Regions from separate parts of the Arthrobacter sp. E44 genome, predicted to be linked through region 1. Evidence: riboswitches for the same ligand, from Rfam matches in the RefSeq annotation. Region 1 holds a riboswitch; the other holds the start of a gene.
The links. A riboswitch is a leader RNA that binds a small molecule or an ion and turns the genes downstream of it on or off. The one in region 1 is predicted to bind cyclic di-AMP.

Region 2: another riboswitch for cyclic di-AMP. It lies ahead of ACETK3_RS10275 (LysM peptidoglycan-binding domain-containing protein); the one in region 1 lies ahead of ACETK3_RS06355 (M23 family metallopeptidase).

Annotation. Positions count from the first base shown of each region.
Region 1 is NZ_JBHDJA010000005.1:62,133-69,155, reverse strand. It holds gene ACETK3_RS06385 (molybdopterin molybdotransferase MoeA) at 1-118, opposite strand, end outside; gene ACETK3_RS06380 (DUF6457 domain-containing protein) at 115-408, opposite strand; gene ACETK3_RS06375 (molybdenum cofactor guanylyltransferase) at 405-1,130, opposite strand; gene ACETK3_RS06370 (HNH endonuclease) at 1,185-1,685, opposite strand; gene ACETK3_RS06365 (NlpC/P60 family protein) at 1,950-2,723, opposite strand; gene ACETK3_RS06360 (C40 family peptidase) at 2,886-3,509, opposite strand; cyclic di-AMP (ydaO/yuaA leader) riboswitch at 3,634-3,827, opposite strand; gene ACETK3_RS06355 (M23 family metallopeptidase) at 3,940-4,761, opposite strand; cyclic di-AMP (ydaO/yuaA leader) riboswitch at 4,772-5,014, opposite strand; gene ACETK3_RS06350 (metal-dependent transcriptional regulator) at 5,124-5,825, opposite strand; gene serC (phosphoserine transaminase) at 6,167-7,023, shown strand, end outside.
Region 2 is NZ_JBHDJA010000009.1:129,679-136,701, reverse strand. It holds gene ACETK3_RS10285 (ribonuclease Z) at 1-265, shown strand, start outside; gene ACETK3_RS10280 (YdiU family protein) at 262-1,731, shown strand; gene ACETK3_RS10275 (LysM peptidoglycan-binding domain-containing protein) at 1,841-2,680, opposite strand; cyclic di-AMP (ydaO/yuaA leader) riboswitch at 2,684-2,884, opposite strand; gene ACETK3_RS10270 (TraR/DksA C4-type zinc finger protein) at 3,145-3,504, shown strand; gene ACETK3_RS10265 (DNA alkylation repair protein) at 3,501-4,031, shown strand; gene ACETK3_RS10260 (DUF1810 domain-containing protein) at 4,053-4,496, shown strand; gene ACETK3_RS10255 (glucose 1-dehydrogenase) at 4,534-5,427, opposite strand; gene ACETK3_RS10250 (metallophosphoesterase) at 5,592-6,098, opposite strand; gene ACETK3_RS10245 (DUF1918 domain-containing protein) at 6,171-6,362, shown strand; gene ACETK3_RS10240 (NUDIX domain-containing protein) at 6,416-6,931, shown strand; gene ACETK3_RS10235 (endonuclease/exonuclease/phosphatase family protein) at 6,985-7,023, opposite strand, start outside.

The DNA.
Region 1 (7,023 bases):
TGTCGCCGGATTCAGCCCCAGCCGTACCACTTTCTTCCGCGGCGGCTTCTGCCGGTCCGGCATTCTCCGGCCCGGAACCGGGCGGTGCCATCGGATCGCTCTGGGCTTCTGCTGTCATTCGCCGGGAGTCCCGGCGGCTTCAGCCTCGTAGTCAGCTGCCAGGGTGCGGGCAACGGCCAGCGCCGCGTCCATGGAGGCTGCGTCCAGCTCCCTGCCGGGAGCGGCAGCCAGGCCTGCGGCGAAGCCGGCAATGAAGGTGGTAAGCGGTGCGGCCGGCCGGACAACGGCATGGGCGGCAACGCCGGCGAGTGCCAGCACCGCGTTGATGTCTACCTGGACGTCCTCGAGCTTGTACGCCTGGAGGAGGGCCCTGCACCATTCCTCCAGCGTTTCGTCCTGGCTTTTCACGACTTGCCTCCCACGTTAGTTCCGCCCGCGCTCCGGTCCTTGCATTCACGCTGGCTCCTGGCGGCAACCCCCAGCGCGGCAGCATCGTCCCAGGTATCCACGTCGGAGGTGGACCCGGCGGGGACTGTGACAAGCTGCACGTCCAGACTAGCAAGGAGAGCCCGGACGGAGCCGTTGACCAACGCGTCGCGTGCGGCCAACTCCGCGCAGGCTTGTTTTAACCCGGGCGTGCTGTAAAAGGCCGCCAGCGGCTGGACCTTCCCGTCGCCGGCCAGGGCCATCACGCCGCCTCCTCCGCCTCCCCCGGGGCGTGCTGCAGATGCGGCAAGAGCCCTCCACAACACGGCCACCGCTTCGGAGGCCAACGGCATATCGCAGGCCAGCACCAGGGTGAAGGGCGCCGCTCCGCCATTTTCGCCCAAGGTGTTCAAACCAGCCGCGATGGCAGCGGCAGGCCCTGCGAACGGCGGCTCTTCCCGACAGGTGAGGACGTCGGCCGGCCAGGCTGCCGGGGATACAGGGCGGGGTGTTGTGCTTTGGGATGGCAGGAAGGCGCTGTCGCCGACGACGACAGTGCGGCGGGCGCCGGCTGCGGCGTCCAGGGCCCGTTCCAAGAGCGTTTGGCCTTGGAAGACAAGGGACTGTTTGGGTACCCCGCCCAGCCGCGAGGACCGGCCCCCGGCCAAAATCAGGGCATCAAAAACCAGGCTGTTCTCTTGCACTCCCCCAGCCTAGCCATCAGGCGGGGCAGCGATCACTCCCGTCGAAAGCGGAGGTCAGGCGGCGCGTTCGGGCAGGAGGAACGGATCCCACGCGGGCGTGGGCTTTTCCAGTTCCTTGATCTGCCAGATGGTGCCGCGCGGAGGCTCCGGCACAAAGCGCAGGCTCCAGCCCATCTCGGTCGGGGTGTGGTCGCCCTTGACGTTGTTGCAGCGAAGGCAGGCTGCCACCAGGTTCTCCCACGAGTCAGCCCCGCCCCGGGACTTGGGGTGCACATGGTCGATGGTATGCGCTGCCTTGCCGCAGTATGCGCATTTATGGCCGTCGCGTCTGAGTACGCCCCTGCGGCTGACAGCCGTGGAGTGGTTGTATCGGGGCCGGATGTACCGGTTGAGGAGGATCACGGACGGGCGGCCCAGGACGTCCGTGGGTCCCACGACAGGGTCATCCCCTTCGGCCACGACGCTCGCCTTGCCCGTGAGCACAAGCACCAGCGCCCGGCGGAAAGTAATGACCGCCAGCGGTTCATATCCAGCATTCAGAACGAGAGTGCGCATGCACTTACCTCTTCACGGCCGCACCCGTCAGGGGCACGAGGGCCGGCTGCCCTCGGCATGTCCGGGCTATGGATCGACATCACAAGAGTAAACAGAGAAGTGCAAAATCAGGTAATCGCCGCCCGGATTCCCTGCGGGGAACGTTCCCCAGCAGGGCAGGCATCAGTCCCCTGCGGGGAACTTCTTAAACGCCAAGGACCCCCGCTGCGAGGGCGGGGGTCCTTGGACAAGCACTGGCTGTTGCCAGTGCCGGACATGCGGTGCTTACCTGACGTGGATGAAAACCGGCCCGGAGCCCACGTTTGCGCTGAAGACCACGGTGTCGTTGCCGTTGAAGCCGCCATGCACGGCCATGCCGTTTCCGGCGTAAACAGCGATGTGTGCCATTCCTCCGCCACCATCGGCGTAGTAGATCAGGTCGCCGGGCTGTGCCTGGGAAGCAGGCACCGTGTCCCCCAGGGACAGGTAGCCGGCGGGCCAGTCGTGGAAGTGGATGCCGACGGCGGCCAGGGCGTTGGTCACCAGCATGGTGCAGTCCTGGTGGACGCCAAGCTGGGCGTAGGCGGCGGAGAGGATTGCAGCACCCTTGCCGCTGGCAGAAGCCTGGGCTGCGGGAGCGGCCGGGGCAGCGGCGGTGGCGACCTTGGCGGTGACCTTGGGAGCGGCAACGGGCTGGGCGGCGGGAGCAGGGGCAGCTTCCTCCACCTGAACCTGGGGCTCGGGCTCGACGACGGGGGCCGGCGTGGTGGTCACAGCTGGCTTCTCGAAGCTGATCGCAATGGTGGAAGCGGCGGAAATCGGGGCGTCGACGGCGGATTCAACTTCCAGCGCGGAGGCGGGAGCAGAGTCGCGTTTGACGTTGGCATCGGCGGCGTTGGCCGCAATGCCGCTGGTCAGGACCAGGCCGGAAGCGGCGGCGATGACCGCAGCCTGGCGGCCCATGCCGCCGGCGTTGTCGCTGACAGCCTTGGCAATGACAGCGATCGAGTTGGTCTTGGTGACCTCGGCGCGGTGCCGTGCGGTAGCACGAGTCGTCATCAGTTCTCTCTTTCGTTTTCCTTGCAACCGCAGGTAGGCAGGCAAAGTGTGTTGGACGCGCCGGCATCTTGGGGGTACGCCGGCGCGTCCCGAACGGGGATGTGGTTTCTAGCGAAGAAGCTTTGGGCAAAGAAATAGCCCTTGGAGCACGGAGCCCAAGAACTATTTGTTGAGGTGGTAGTACGACGAGGTACCGGTGGCTGCAGGCGAGTGGAGCAGCGTGCCCTGTGAGGGGTTGAGTGCGCTGATCATCATGCCGTTGCCGACGTAGATGCCAACGTGGGCGCCGCCGTTCTGGACAACCAGGTCACCCGGCTGCGGCGCAGAGGTGGGGGTCATGATGCTCCACGCGTTGGTGCGGGGAATGCTGATGCCTGCCTGGGCGTAAACCCACTGCACGAACCCGGAGCAGTCCCAGCCGGTGACGGGGCTGGTGCCGCCCCACACGTACGAGTGGCCGATGCCGGTGTAGGCGATGGCTGCGATGCCCGAGGTCGCCGCCGAGGAGACGGTCTGGGCGGTCTTGGCGGCCGGCGCGGCGTCCTGGCCGGCAGCAGCAGCAGCGTTGGCCGTGTCGGTGGACTGGGTACGCACCGGCTGCACCTTGGGAGCAGCGGTGGTTTTGACCACGGGACGTTCAAAGGAAACCGTGGCGGTGGGGGCAGCGGTGACGGCGAGGGCCGTTTGGGCCGAACCGGACTCAGTGGAAGCTGAGACACCGGCAGTGGTATCAGCAGCAGTGGCCGGCAGGCCCATGCTCAGGATCAGGCCCGAGGCGGCTGCCACAACGGCAGCCTGGCGGCCTACGGTCCCGGCATTTGCACTCACGGCCTTGGAAACGGCATCCAAGGGGTTGGTGCGAACCGTTTGCGCACGGTGGCGCGCAGAATTATGGCGTGAAGACACGAAGGTAGCCTCTCCCAATGCCTGCGAGGTGAGCTGTCGGATTCGGATGGGAGTCACCCGGCCACGCTGCTTCCTGGGAAGCTTGTGACTTAACCCCAAGGCCTTCTGGATGAAGGCCGAAATTGGTTCCCCCGCCCCTGCCAGACGATGAAATGCGAACGGACCTTGAGCGGTGGCAGAGTTAGGCAATCCACTCAAGAGCGTCAACTTCGGAAAAGTTGACGCGAGTTAGACGGTACAGCAGTTTTGTTTCAATGTCACATTCAGGTCACGGCTAGTCACGGCGATCTGAGAGTGCGCAATCATTCGGTTACAACCAGCCCATGGGATCGACCACTTCGCCATTGACCTGGACTTCGAAGTGCAGGTGGCAGCCGGTGGATGCACCAGTGGTGCCGCTCAGCGCCACCACGTCCCCGCGGGAGACGGTCTGGCCCACCTTCACATTGAAGGACGACAGGTGGTTGTACGTGGTTTCCAGCCCGTTTCCGTGGTCGATGACCACTCGGTTTCCGCCGCCGAACTGATGCCAGCCCGCGAAGGTCACGGTACCCGTGGCGGCCGCCAGGACGGATGTCCCACACTGCGCCACGAAGTCCTGGCCCCGGTGGAAGTCGCCCGAGCCTCCAGTAATCGGGCTGACCCGGTAACCGAAGGGGGAAGCGGTGGCAAGGGATGCCAGCGGTGCGGCCAGGGTGCCGGCTGACGCGGCACGCGTCACGGACCCGGCCGACTGGGCACTCAGCAGTTGCTTTAGCTTCCCGTCCGGGTCGGCCTGGGTCACCACGGCGGACCGGCTGAAGTCGATCTGGGCACCGATGTCGGCCGAGATCTCGGGCTGCGGCGTGACAGAGGAGGCTGCAAGCGGGGCGCTGCCGGCGGCATCAGTGGCCATAACGGGACTTGTGGCGGGCACGGTCACGGTCAGCACCAGGCCGGTGGCCGCCAGAGCAATGCCGGCCTTCTGGCCGATGCCGCTGGCGGCGGCAAACTCCGTCATCTGGCGGAACGGACCCCGGCGGCGGCGGGCGTCGCGATGGAGGTCGCGGGGGCGCTCCGCTGCGACAACTTCGACAACCCGCGGCGCCGAAGGGGGGCCGGCAGCACGGCGGCGTCCCCGGGGGGTTTGCATGGTCAAGAAGGGTTCCTCTCTGGAAAAGCCTGCGGAGTTAGCTGTCGGATTCGGGTCAGAGAGATCAAAGACCCGGCCCGCCAAGGGCAAGCTTCTGCGCAGGGGTATTCCCGGAAGAATCCTTCACTGGAGAGGCTTGCTGCTGACGGACTTCACCCCAAGGCAGTCCCCCGCTGCCGCTTGTGGTTCCCCCGCCTCTGCCAGTAACGACTCGTGCACCCGATCCGCTGGCAGAGCTCGGCTCCGGATCAGGTAACGCTTAAGTTTCAAACGACTGGTTCTACTATAGGGGCTTAAGACCCTAGGTAACAATTCCGTTATCTTTGGCTGGAAGGGCAGGTCCGGGGTATGGAAGCTTCGCTTCAGCCCTGCTTGACGGCCACAAAGACGTGTGCGGCAACCTCCGGCGGAAGCTCCAGCGCTCCTTCAATCCCGGCCACCCGCACCGAGATGTAGTCGCCCACGCGTTCCAGGGCCACTGCAGCGCCGGGCCGGATTCCGCCTTCGTCCAACTGCGACAGCAGCTCCGGCTCCACCTGGATCGGCTCCGCGAGGCGGCTGATGGTCACGCCGGAAGCAGGCACGTAGCTCTTCATCGCCTCCACCAGGCTGATGGCGCCGTCACCGAAGCCGGGGGCCGGCCGGCCGCCCAGCGCGGCAAGGCCCGGGATTGGGTTGCCGTACGGGGATTCGGTGGGGTGGTCCAGCATCTCGTAGATGCGGCGCTCCACCCGCTCACTCATCACATGTTCCCAGCGGCAGGCTTCATCGTGGACGTAGGCCCAGTCCAGCCCGATGACGTCCGCCAGCAGGCGTTCGGCCAGCCGGTGCTTGCGCATCACCTCCGTGGCGCGCTTGCGCCCGGTGTCAGTGAGCTCCAAATGCCTGTCACCAGAGACAACAACGAGTCCATCGCGCTCCATCCTGCCGATGGTCTGGGAGACGGTGGGGCCGGAGTGGCGCAAGCGCTCGGCAATACGGGCCCGGAGGGCAACGATGTTTTCTTCCTCAAGCTCCAGGATGGTCCTGAGGTACATCTCCGTAGTGTCGATCAGATCCGTCATCCAGCTCAGCTCCTCGAGCGCAGTACCTTGCGTTGTCCCACCGTATCGCCTCTTCCCGCGAGGTAGTCCGGGGGAAAGCTTAGCCTATTTTGACTTTGTCCGAATAGCTGCGGCCCCAAGGGGAGCCGCAACAGGTGCACGCGGAAGGGTTGCACAGGCGGGACACTTGCACGCCCGCCGCGTTGTCTCAGTGTCTGGACTTTGCCGCTGCCGGTTGCCGCCCACCGCCGCTGTTCAGGCAGAATGGGAAAGGCCTATGGCACAGCCGCCGCCCGGCTGCCGGCCACCACAACCCGCCCGTGCGGACCAAAGCGTTCGTCCCCGCCGAAATTGGAGCACCTGTGAGCGACACCAGCATCACGATTCCCGCCGACCTCCTGCCCAAGGACGGACGGTTCGGTGCCGGTCCGTCAAAGGTCCGGCAGGAACAGATCGATGCCCTCGCCGCAGCGTCCAAAACCATCCTCGGCACCTCTCACCGCCAAGCCCCGGTCAAGAACCTGGTGGGGTCCGTCCGTGAAGGGCTGAGCCAGTTCTTCCGCGCCCCGGAAGGCTACGAGGTTGTCCTTGGCGTTGGCGGCTCCACTGCTTTCTGGGATATCGCGAGCTTCGGCCTGGTGGAGAAGAAGGCCCAGCACCTCTCCTTTGGCGAGTTCGGGTCCAAGTTCGCTGCGGCCACCAACAAGGCACCTTTCCTGGAAGCCTCCTCGATCATCAAGTCCGAGCCCGGCACCCGACCAATGGCACAGGCCGAGGCCGGGGTGGACGTTTATGCCTGGCCGCAGAATGAGACCTCCACCGGTGTGGCAGCCCCGGTCCAGCGGGTTTCCGGAGTCGACGAGGGATCGCTTGTCCTGGTGGACGCCACCTCGGCTGCCGGCGGCCTGGATGTGGATGTTGCCCAGAGCGACGTCTACTACTTCGCGCCCCAGAAGAACTTCGCCTCTGACGGCGGCCTCTGGCTTGGCCTGTTCTCCCCCGCCGCTCTTGACCGGGCCGCCCGCATCAAGGACAGCGGCCGCTGGATCCCGGACTTCCTGGACCTCCAGACTGCCATTGACAACTCGCGCCTGAACCAGACCTACAACACGCCCTCGCTGTCCACGCTGGTGACCCTGGATGCCCAGGTGCAGTGGCTGAATTCCAACGGTGGCCTGGATTTCGCGGCTGCACGCACCGCCGATTCAGCCGGACGCAT
Region 2 (7,023 bases), on a different contig from region 1:
CGGGCTGGCGCACCAGTACTTGCACCTGACCGCCGGGCAGGCAGGGGAGCTGGCGGCGTCCGGAAAGTCCCGGACGCTGGTGCTCACCCATTTTTCCGCACGGTATGGCGACGACATGTCCCTGCTTGCGGAGCAGGCGCAGGCACGTGCTGCAGGGACCACGGTCATCGCAGCCCATGACCTGCAGCGCATAGCCGTGCCTCCGCGGCGGCACCAGGTGCGGGAATCAGCGGACCATTATGACGGCGATAGGGTTAAACCATGACGGCAGCAGCTGAATCCATGGTGGCTTTTGACGGCCGCTTCGCGCGTGAACTGTCGGAACTCGCTGTTCCCTGGCAGGCCGAGGAGGCCCCCAGCCCCGGCCTCCTTGTCCTCAACGAGAAACTGGCGCGTGACTTGGGCCTGGACGCGGAGTACCTGCGCAGTCCCGAAGGCGTGCGGCTCCTGGTGGGAAATCACGTTCCTCCTGGCGCCACACCGGTGGCGCAGGCTTACGCCGGCCACCAGTTCGGCGGATACTCGCCCCTGCTCGGTGACGGGCGGGCGCTTCTGCTGGGCGAGGTCACGGACCGGAGCGGACGACTCCTGGACATCCACCTCAAAGGCTCTGGACGCACGCCTTTCGCCCGCGCGGGGGACGGCAGGGCCGTCGTCGGGCCCATGCTGCGCGAATACCTCGTCAGCGAGGCTATGTACGCCCTGCACATTCCCACCACCAGGGCACTCGCCGTCGTGGGCACGGGCCGCCAGGTCCGGCGCGACGGTATGCTGCCGGGCGCCGTCCTGGCCAGGGTGGCAAGCAGCCACCTGCGCGTGGGCAGCTTCCAATATGCGCGTGCCACCGAGAACCTCGACCTTCTGAAGCGCTTGGCGGACCATGCCATCAGCAGGCACTACCCCCAGGCCGCGGAAGCCGAAAACCCCTACCTGGCACTGTTCGGGTCGGTCGTCTCCGCGCAGGCGGAACTGGTGGCCCGCTGGATGCTGGTGGGATTCGTCCACGGGGTCATGAACACGGACAACATGACCATCTCAGGGGAAACCATCGACTACGGCCCCTGTGCGTTCATGGATGCCTTCAATCCTGCGGCCGTCTACAGTTCAATCGACGTCAGCGGCCGCTACGCCTACGCCAACCAGCCGGTTCTGGCCGAATGGAACCTTGCCCGGCTGGCGGAGGCGATGCTGCCGCTTATCCACGAAGACCAGGAGCAGGCGGTTGCGCCCGCAGTGGAGGTGCTCGGCGGCTTCCGGGGCCACTACAGCAGGGCGTGGACCGGTGGCATGAATGCCAAGCTCGGCCTTGGCAGCCGCGGGGGAAGTGACGAGGAAACCACGTCCGCTTTGGTGGACGGCGCCCTTGCCATCCTGAAGGACGGTCCCGTGGACTACACCCTCTTCTTCCGTAACCTGGGCAAGGCCGCCCGTGGCGACCTTCGTCCGGTGCGCGGCATGGTTCTTGATCTGGCTGCGTTTGATTCCTGGGCGGAGCGGTGGCAGGCACTCGAACCGGACGCGGAGCTGATGGACAACGTCAACCCGGCGTACATTCCCAGGAACCACCTCGTGGAGGAGGCATTGGCCGCTGCCACGGCCGGAGACCTGTCACCCTTGCAGCAGCTTTTGGAGGCAGTCAGTGACCCCTTCACCGAGCGGCCCGGGCTGGAACGCTACGCCGAAGGCGCCCCCGAGGACTTCGGCAACTATATGACCTTCTGCGGGACCTGACGGCTGCGGGGGCAGGCGGCGGATGCGACAGGAGGGCGGCAGCCGGATGACCGGCTGCCGCCCTCCTGTCTAATGCCTGCGCTGTTGGGCGCCTGCGGTGATGCGAAGACTAGGCGACGCGGACCGCTGAGTAGCCGCCGAGCCAGCTGATGGAGTGCACCTGGGTGTCGTAGCCGTTCACGCCACCGCTGACAACCTGGCCGTTGCCGGCGTAAACGCCAACGTGGCCGGAGGTGATGATCAGGTCGCCGGGCGCAGGAGCGCCGACCACGGTGCCGTACTGGAAGAACTGGGTGGGGGCAAGATCGCCAACGGACTTGCCCACCGAGCGCAGCGCCTTCTCAACCATGGCAGTGCAGTCCTGCTTGATGCCCAGCTGGCCGTAGGCGTTTGCCAGGATGGCAGCGCCGGTGCCGCTGCCGGTGGGGGCGGACACGGGGGTGGCCGAGGCGTAGGACATGTTCATGCCGGTGTTGGCCGGAGCGGCGGCTGCGGTCTGCACGGGTGCTGCTGCAGGGGCCGGAGCCGGTGCCGGTGCCGCGGTGTAGCCGGCGGCGGGGATCTGGATCTGGTCGCCCGGGTAGATGATCGAGGACAGGCCCAGTCCGTTGGCGGACAGGACGCTGTTCAGGCTGACGCCATTAGCAGACGCAATGGCACCCAGGGTATCGCCGGAAACTACGGTGTGGACGCTGCCTGCTGCCGCTGCCGGGGCCGCAACAGGTGCGGAGTACGCCTGCACGTTGGTCTTTTCCGTGGTGTCAGGGCCGGTGACACCGGCGTGGGCCGGGGCGCCGACGCCGAAGGCAATGCCGGACGCTGCAGCAACTGCGAGCGCGGGGCGGCCCAGCGAGCGGGCCTGGGACTTGGCTGTCACGGCGAGGCCCTCGAGAACAATGGAGCGGGCCGGAGTTGCGCGGTGACGGGCAGTGGTGGAATTTTTTGACACGGTTGATCGCCTCTCCCATGCCTGCGGGGTGAGCTGTCGGGTTCGGGCTGGAGATACCCGGCCGGAAGCAACCCCGTAATGGACGGAGGCGCTATCGACTTAACCCCAAGGCCACAAGTGGCCGCGGAAACTTGGTTCCCCCGTCCCTGCCAGCTGGAGCGGTTGTATCCCATGATCAGTGGCAGGGCTCGGCATACTGATGGGAATGTCCCGTCTGAGAGGGACACCTGAAGACCATAACCCACATGCGGTGGCATTGTCACATTTGGATAACATACGAGGTTTCCCTCTCGAATTCCGCAAACGTTTGGACGTTACGGCTGTTATCGGTGTCGACCTCGGCTAATAGCCGGGCTTGCAGGACAGGTAACGGCCCGGACACGGACACGGGATGTTTGCCGCGGCTCCATGGAACTGGCCGTTTCCATTCAGGCGCTCCGCGATCCGACCGCTAGGCTGTTTGCATGCCAGATTTCGACCGGTTCCGGGTACTGCTCGAAGAGGAGCGGGCGCGGCGCCTGGAGTTGCTGCCGGCGCTGCGGGCTGACATCCAGGCAGCGAATTCGGCCCGGCAGGACTCCAATGTCGATGACGAGCACGACCCCGAAGGGGCCACGATCGCGTTTGAGCTCTCGCAGGCTTCGGCGCTCCTGAAGCAGAGCTCGGCCGGCCTGGACCAGATTGACGCGGCGCTGGCCCGCCTGGCAGCGGGGACCTATGGAACCTGCGCCGTGTGCGGGGAGCCCATTGCGGAGGGCAGGCTGGAAGCGCGGCCCTGGACACCGTTTTGTATCCGCCACGCCTCGTCCGGTCGGGGACGATGACTGGCCCTGCGGATGTGGTGTCCGCGGCGGCGGAGTTCGTTGACCGGACCCTCCAGAACGAGGGCGCCTGGTACCGGGCGGACGACGTCGGGAACCGGCTTGGCTGGGTGCTGGACTCTTACGGTTCCTCCATCGGAGCGGTGCGCGGCACGGTGCGCGATGCCCTGCGCAAATTCAAGGACCTGGACCACGACACCACGGTGATGCTTGCGTCCACCCTGTGGGGACAGCCCCGGCCCGGCTCCCGCCCCGTGTTTGAGCGCCGGTTGGCGGCCGTGGTGCTGCTGCAGTCACGGGTGCGGCTGCTCAGGCACTCGGACCTGACCCGGCTGGAAGGCTTCCTTCGTTCTGCCCAGGCTGCAGACCTGATCCAGCCCCTCCTGGGCGACGTCCTGGTGCCGCTGCTGTCCGGCCTCGGGGAGCGCGAGCGGCAGCGGGCCAACGCGGTCCTGGCCCGGTGGCGGGACGACCCCGACCCGCAGCTTCAGGCGGCGGCAGCCGCCCTTGAAAAAGATTTGACCCTTTGACCTCGAAACCGGGAGATCCGCATGAATGAGCACTTTGACCTTGACCGTTTTGTTGCCGCGCAAAACAGCGGCGGCACCTATGACCAGGCGCTGGGGGAGCTGCAGGTCGGCAGGAAGTCCGGCCACTGGATGTGGTTCATCTTCCCGCAGATCTCCGGGTTGGGGCAGAGCGCAATGTCCCGCAAATACGCCATCTCCTCACTCGCAGAGGCCCGTGCCTACCTGGATCATGAGGTACTGGGGCCGCGGCTCCTGGAGTGCGCCCTGGTCCTGGCCAACCATGCAGACCAGTCCGCGGAGGACATCTTCGGCGGCATTGATGCCAGGAAGCTGCGGTCGTCCATGACACTGTTTCTCCGGGCGGCACCCGGAGAAACAGTGTTCAAGACTGTCCTGGCCCAGTTCTTCGACGGCGAGCCTGACCCTGCCACCGATGAGATCCTGGCTGGCCACGCCGCTGGCTGACGCCGGGTTGGCGGATCAGCCAGGCCCGGGGAACCGGCTAGGGCGTGGGGCTGCCGCCGTTGACGTTCAGTGGTTCCCCTACCACGTAGCTGGACTCGGGTGAAGCCAGGAAGACGTAGGCGGGTGCCAGCTCCGCGGGCTGTCCTGCCCGGCCCAGGGGAGTCGACTGGCCGAATTCCGGCAGCTGCTCCTTGGGCTGGCCACTGCTGACCTGCAATGGCGTCCAGATGGGACCCGGGGCCACGGCATTCACCCGGATTCCCTTGGGTGCCAGCTGCTGTGCCAGTCCCTTGGTGAAGTTGTTGATGCTGGCCTTGGTGGTGGCGTAGTCCACCAGGGTGGGGGACGGGTTGTACGCCTGGATGGAGGTGGTGTTGATGATGGTTGAGCCGGCCGGCATGTGCGGGACGGCGGCCTTGGTCAACCAGAACATCGCATACACGTTGGTCTTGAGGGTGTGGTCGAACTGCTCGTCGGTGATGTCCTGCAGGTCCTCCTGGGCCACCTGCTTCCCGGCGTTGTTGACCAGGATGTCCACCCCGCCCAGCACGGCAACCGCCGTATCAACGACTTCCCGGCATGTGGCGGAATCCTTGAGGTCGCCCGGCACCTTGACGGCCTTGCGGCCCGCAGCCTCGATGATCCCGGCGATGCGGGAGGCGTCCTCCTCTTCCTGGGGCAGGTAGGAAAGGACGACGTCGGCGCCTTCCCTTGCAAAGGCAATGGCAGTTGCGGCGCCGATGCCTGAGTCCGCGCCGGTCACGATGGCGCGGCGGCCTTCCAGCCGTCCCGTTCCGCGGTACGTTTCTTCGCCCAGGTCAGCCTTGGGCGTCAATTCGGCGTCGAGGCCCGGCTCGGGCTGGTGCTGCTTGGGCGGGGAAATCTTTTCGTAGGCAGTCACGGGATTACGGAAGGTGTACTGGTCAGTCATGGTGGTCCTCCTGTTCGTGCGGACTCGGGCTGGTTCGTCGCCCCGGAAATTGAAGCAGCCTGCGATTAATGGATCACAGCAAGCCAAAAAGCTAAGCATGCTTACGGTTCCCAGCCTAGGCAATGAAACCCCGCCCTGCCAAGCGGTCCTTCGGCGTGGCCGCGTCAGTCCCGCCGTACTTCCACCAGCCTGACCTCCGCCAACCGCCCGCCGTCGACCTTCGCTTCCATGAATGTGCAGGAGGGCTGCCGGCGGCGGTCCGTGGGCGACCCGGGATTCAGCAGCCGCAGCCCGTTCGGCGACGCGGTGTCCCAGGGAATGTGGCTGTGCCCGAACACCAGGACATCGGCTTGCGGATACAACGCTTCGCACCGCAGTTCGCGGCCCTTCGCCTGCCCTGTCTCGTGGACCATCGAAAACCGGACGCCCTCCAAGGTCGCGCTGGCCGTTTCAGGAAGGCGGCGGCGCAGCTCCGCGCCGTCATTGTTCCCATACACGCCCAGCAGACGCCTGCTTCGGCGCTCGAATTCGTCCAGCAGCGCTGCGTCCACCCAGTCACCGGCGTGGAGCACCACATCGGCATTTTCAACGGCCCGCCACACCTGGGCGGGAAGGTCTTTGGCGCGTTTTGGCACGTGGGTATCGGCGATGAGGACAAGGTTCAAGGGCATATCCGCATCCTGCCATGAAGCTCTGTTCCCGCGCCCGCCGCAGTCGTACTCTGGGGCTGGGAGGTGATTGCCATGGAGGCAGCCCAAGGCGACCGCATCGTCGTGCACGGAAGGACCGTAGGGTCCTCGGACCGGCACGGGGTGATCCTGGAAGTCCGCGGCGAAGGCGGAAGCCCGCCCTATGTTGTCCGCTTTGACGACGGGCACGAAACGGTCATGTATCCCGGCGGCGATTTCGCCGTCGACCGCGCACACAACACCTGACCGGCGGTGCAAGCGGGACTGCGCCCCGCCGCTCCACCTGTCAGACTGGACGAATGGACCACTTTCCGTACTCCAGCACGTCATCCACCCCACCGCCCCGCTCCGGTCCGCGCGACCCGGGTGACGCCTGGGTGGAAGGGGACCGGGGCCGGTACTGGGGCAGGTTCGGTGCGGCCGGCGTCCTGGCCTACGACCCTGCCAAGGGGGTGCTCCTGCAGCACCGCGCCGTCTGGAGCCACAACGGGGGAACCTGGGGCCTTCCCGGCGGGGCGCTGCATGAGGGCGAAGAAGCGGTGGACGGCGCGCTCCGCGAGGCCTACGAGGAGGCGGCCGTCCCGTCGGAGAGCGTGGAAGTGCTGTTCACCTCGGTCCTGGACCACGGCTACTGGTCCTATACCACCGTGGTGGTGCGGGTGCTGGAGTCCTTCGAGCCCGTTATCAGCGATCCCGAAAGCATTGCGCTGCTCTGGATCCCGGTAGCCGAGGTGGACGCCCTGGAGCTGCATCCGGGTTTCGCGGCGGCCTGGCCGGAACTGCTGGCGCGGCTGGACTCCGGAGAGTCCTGGTAAACGGGGAGTCCTGGTGAACGGGGAACGCTGCTGAACCCCGGCCTGCGCCGCTGCTAGTAGCCTTCGCCGTACTCGGCCGTCACCAGGATGGG